One region of the Pectobacterium odoriferum genome, then DNA from elsewhere that is predicted to be linked to it. Evidence: predicted binding sites of a transcription regulator. Region 1 holds the regulator's gene; the other holds the start of a gene.

Region 1 (2,204 bases):
TAAATTATTCAGCTACATGCATTACGGTATTACGCCGGATATTCTCACAACGGCTAAAGCATTGGGCGGCGGGTTCCCGATTAGTGCGATGCTGACGACGGAAGAGATCGCATCGGCCATGACGGTTGGGGTACACGGCACCACCTATGGCGGCAACCCGTTGGCCTGTGCGGTGGCGGAAGCCGCGCTGGATATCATTAACACGCCGGACGTGTTGTCAGGCGTGGCGGATCGTCACGATCGCTTTGTCAGTGAGCTTGAGAAAATCAATCAGCAGTACGGTGTATTCGAACAGGTTCGCGGTATGGGGCTGCTGCTGGGTGCAGAACTGAAACCGCAATGGCACGGTCGCGCGGGCGAGTTCCTGGCTGCCGCAACGGCCCAGGGGCTTATGGTACTGATGGCTGGGCCTAACGTGATCCGCTTTGTACCGTCTTTGATCATTGATGAAGACGATATTGCGCAGGGGATGGCGAAGTTCGCCAAAGCCGTCGCGCAGGTCGTTAACACAGCAAACTGATTACGCTCCCAAAAGCGCAGTGATAAAAAAACGTAGAGAACGTTTTTCAACGTCGCTTGCGACGGCCCGTAAGGGTGGCGGCAGGGATGGCACGGCATAAAAAAAGCGTGAGGCCGAGGCTTCACGCTTTTTTATTGGTAGGGTACCGCGACAGGGGTTTAGCGAGTGCCGTAAACGACAATCGTTTTACCGTGTGCAGAGATCAGGTTCTGGTCTTCTAACATTTTCAGAATGCGGCCCACGGTTTCACGCGAGCAGCCAACGATTTGCCCAATTTCCTGACGGGTAATTTTAATTTGCATGCCATCTGGATGCGTCATGGCATCAGGTTGTTTGGCCAGGTTGAGTAGGGTTTGGGCAATACGGCCGGTTACATCAAGGAAGGCGAGGTTGCCGACTTTCTCAGAGGTAACCTGAAGTCTGCTTGCCATTTGCGCAGACAGACGCATGAGAATATCTGGGTTAACCTGGATGAGCTGGCGGAATTTTTTATAGGAAATTTCAGCCACTTCACAGGCGGTTTTTGCCCGAACCCAGGCACTGCGTTCCTGACCTTCTTCAAACAGGCCGAGCTCGCCGATAAAATCGCCCTGATTGAGGTAGGAGAGGATCATTTCCTTGCCTTCTTCATCTTTGATTAGCACTGCGACAGAGCCTTTCACGATGTAGTAAAGTGTTTCTGCTTTTTCACCTTGGTGAATCAGTGTGCTCTTCGATGGATACTTGTGAATATGACAATGGGAAAGGAACCATTCGAGAGTTGGGTCTGTTTGCGGTTTGCCGAGAACCATTCGCTATCATCCTCTGTTGTAATTCACTGCGCAAATTACAGGGGTCAGAGTTCCCTGTACGGCGTGTTTAACTGCTAAAAAATAAAATTCAGTCTAGGCAGAATGACGTCAGGGAATATACTGGAACCACTGTACCCTTGATTTTCCGGTTGCTGCCTTGCCGCATCGTAAACGTGGCTGGGTATATCTGGCCACGTAATCATCTTCTTCGTTTCTGGGTTTGTCCAGAAAAGGTCTATTCTATTTTCGTTTTAACACAGCTTTAAGGATGTGTCTTGTGTTGTCTCGCTTCAGCATGACAAAGCTCTGATTAACGCTGATTTTTGTACAGTAACGATATAAATTTTCAAAAAAATTTTAGTGGAGAGGCATCATGCAGGCTCGGGTAAAATGGGTTGAAGGCTTAACGTTTTTGGGCGAATCCGCATCAGGGCATCAGATATTGATGGACGGCAATTCTGGCGATAAAGCGCCCAGTCCGATGGAAATGGTATTGATGTCCGTAGGAGGATGCAGCGCGATTGACGTGGTGTCGATTCTGCAAAAAGGTCGCAACGATGTGGCGGATTGTGAGGTGAAATTAACGTCAGAGCGTCGGTCTGACGCGCCGCGTTTATTTACCCACATCAATCTGCATTTTATCGTGACGGGAAAAGGATTGACTGACAAAGCTGTCGAGCGAGCTGTCGCCCTGTCGGCGGAAAAGTACTGTTCTGTGGCACTGATGCTGGGCAAAGCCGTTGAGGTGACGCATAGCCACGAAGTTAGGGTGCTGGCTTAATCTCTCTCTGGGCACGACACTACCGTGCCCGGTTTCGCTTATTCGATCGTTTTCCCTTCGATTAACCGCTGCACCAGTGGCGCCATAATCAATTCCATCGCCAAGCCCATCT
Region 2 (2,204 bases), 900 kb from region 1:
CTTTTTTTCCTCGCTATGATTCTGCCGATAGCCCTGATATGTCAGGGCGACGTTTTTGAAGTATTCCGTCATGTAATTAATGCAGACCTGTACTTTTAGCGGCAGGTTGTCTTTGCGGGTGTAGAGCGCGTAGACCGGACGCGGGTCGGAGTGGTAGCGATTGAACAGGATCTCAATTTCGCCGCGATTGATTTCGTCCACGATCCACATGAGCGGCACGTACGCGATGCCCGCACCGGCCTTGAGCCAGCGCACCAGCGTTTGCGGGTCGTTAGTGACAAAGCGCCCTTGTGGTGTGACGCGAGTCGAAATGCCTTCCGGGGCGATGATCTCAAATTCGCTGTCGGGCCGCACGCTGTATTCCAGCCAGGAAAAATTCACCATATCTGCTGGCTTATCCGGCGTACCGTGCTGTGCCAGATAGCTTTTCGCGGCACAGACCACCATCGGCATCGATCCTAAGCGTTTTGAGAATAGGCTGGAATCCTGTAGCGCACCGACGCGGATAACGATATCCAGCCCGTCGGCAATCAGGTCGGGAGCGGGAATGCCGGTGACCAGATTGACGGATAGACCGGGATATTCCTTCAGCATCGCGGCAGTCATGGTGGACAACACATTCTGTGCCATCGTGGAAGAACTACCGATGCGCAGCGTGCCGATCGGCGTGTTGTTGAAGGCATAAAGCTGCTCATGGACCTCATGCGCTTCATGCAGCATGCGGCGACAGCCGTGGTAGTAAATTTTCCCCGCCTCCGTCAAACCAATGCTGCGCGTACTGCGATTAAGCAGCTTAATCTGTAGCTCATCTTCAAGTTTGGTGACGGTCTGGCTGACGGCGGATACGCTCATCTGCAACTGGCGGGCGGCAGCGGTAAAAGAACCAAATTCCACCACGCGGGCAAATACCGACATACTCTTTAGTCTTTCCATTATTCACTCTGGCTTAAAAGTGATTTAGATCACACTATGTAGATAAGGTGATAATAAGCATCCATAATATAGCCTATCCGGTGGTTCTGGGCAGAACAGAGCCATTCAATGATTGTGTTTATTTACCCAATTAGAGTAATACGCTGATTTCCCATCGTTAGTCAGCCCCCGCTGACATCGCTATTCATCAGTTTAACGTTATCCCATCCGTTGGCTGCTCGCCTGCGGGATGAGGCTTTGTTGTCGGTGCTGAAAGGCCGCGCCAGACGACATAATTTACCACCCGGTAGCACACCTGCTCGCTACCGTTATCGATTAGAAAAAGGAAAAGAGGATGAGTTCACTCCCGGTTATGGTGCTGTTCGGGCTGTCATTTCCCCCCGTATTTTTTGTCTTGCTGGTGTCGTTGACCCTGTTCTTTGTCGTGAACCGCCTGCTGCAACCGACGGGTATCTATGACTTCGTCTGGCACCCTGCGCTGTTTAACAGCGCGCTGTTCTGCTGTCTGTTTTATTTACTGTTCCGTTACGGTCTGTGAGGTGTCTGTGAAAGCTTTCTTTTTACCCTTGTTTAGACAGCAGGCCGTGCTGATCAAAAAACTGAGCCGTGTGGTCATCACGCTGGTGATTGTGCTGTGTGCGATTGTAGCAATCTTCCGTGTCTGGGCGTTCTATACCGAATCTCCCTGGACGCGTGATGCCAAATTTACGGCAGATGTGGTGGCGATCGCACCAGATGTCAGCGGGTTATTGACCGATGTTCGCGTCACGGACAATCAGTTGGTAAACAAAGGTGATGTGCTGTTTGTCATCGACCAGCCGCGCTACCACAAGGCCGTGGCGCAGGCGGAAGCGGATGTTGCCTACTATCAGGCGCTAGTGACGGAAAAACGCCGGGAATCCGGTCGTCGGGCGCGGCTGGGCATCAGTGCGATGTCGCAGGAAAATATCGATCAATCCAGTAATGCATTGGAAACCGCCACGCACCAGCTTGCTAAAGCGCAGGCGGTATTATCGCTGGCGAAACTGGAGCTGGAACGTACCGTGGTACGCGCCCCTGCCGATGGCTGGGTCACCAACCTGCATGTGCAAAGCGGTGAGTTTATCGAACGCGGTAATACGGCGGTGGCGCTGGTGAAAAAGGATTCGTTTTACCTTCTGGCGTACATGGAAGAGACCAAACTTGAAGGTGTTCGCCGTGGTTATCGTGCGGAAATCACCCCGTTGGGTAGCGAAAAGATATTCTACGGTACGGTGGATAGCGTGGCGGCT

Evidence for each region. The regulator CRP, encoded in region 1, controls carbon source genes, mostly activating them, when cyclic AMP is high. The targets are predictions, from matches to a motif close to ATGTGANNNNNNTCACAT.
Region 2: aaeR (HTH-type transcriptional activator AaeR) is a predicted target of CRP. The motif match lies at 951-968, and genes of this name have one in related genera.

What each region holds. Positions count from the first base shown of each region.
Region 1 is NZ_CP034938.1:4,425,096-4,427,299, reverse strand. It holds gene argD (bifunctional acetylornithine/succinyldiaminopimelate transaminase) at 1-520, shown strand, start outside; gene crp (cAMP-activated global transcriptional regulator CRP) at 679-1,311, opposite strand; gene EO763_RS20015 (OsmC family protein) at 1,685-2,092, shown strand; gene EO763_RS20010 (phosphoribulokinase) at 2,131-2,204, opposite strand, start outside.
Region 2 is NZ_CP034938.1:330,864-333,067, forward strand. It holds gene aaeR (HTH-type transcriptional activator AaeR) at 1-933, opposite strand, end outside; gene aaeX (p-hydroxybenzoic acid efflux pump operon protein AaeX) at 1,268-1,471, shown strand; gene aaeA (p-hydroxybenzoic acid efflux pump subunit AaeA) at 1,479-2,204, shown strand, end outside.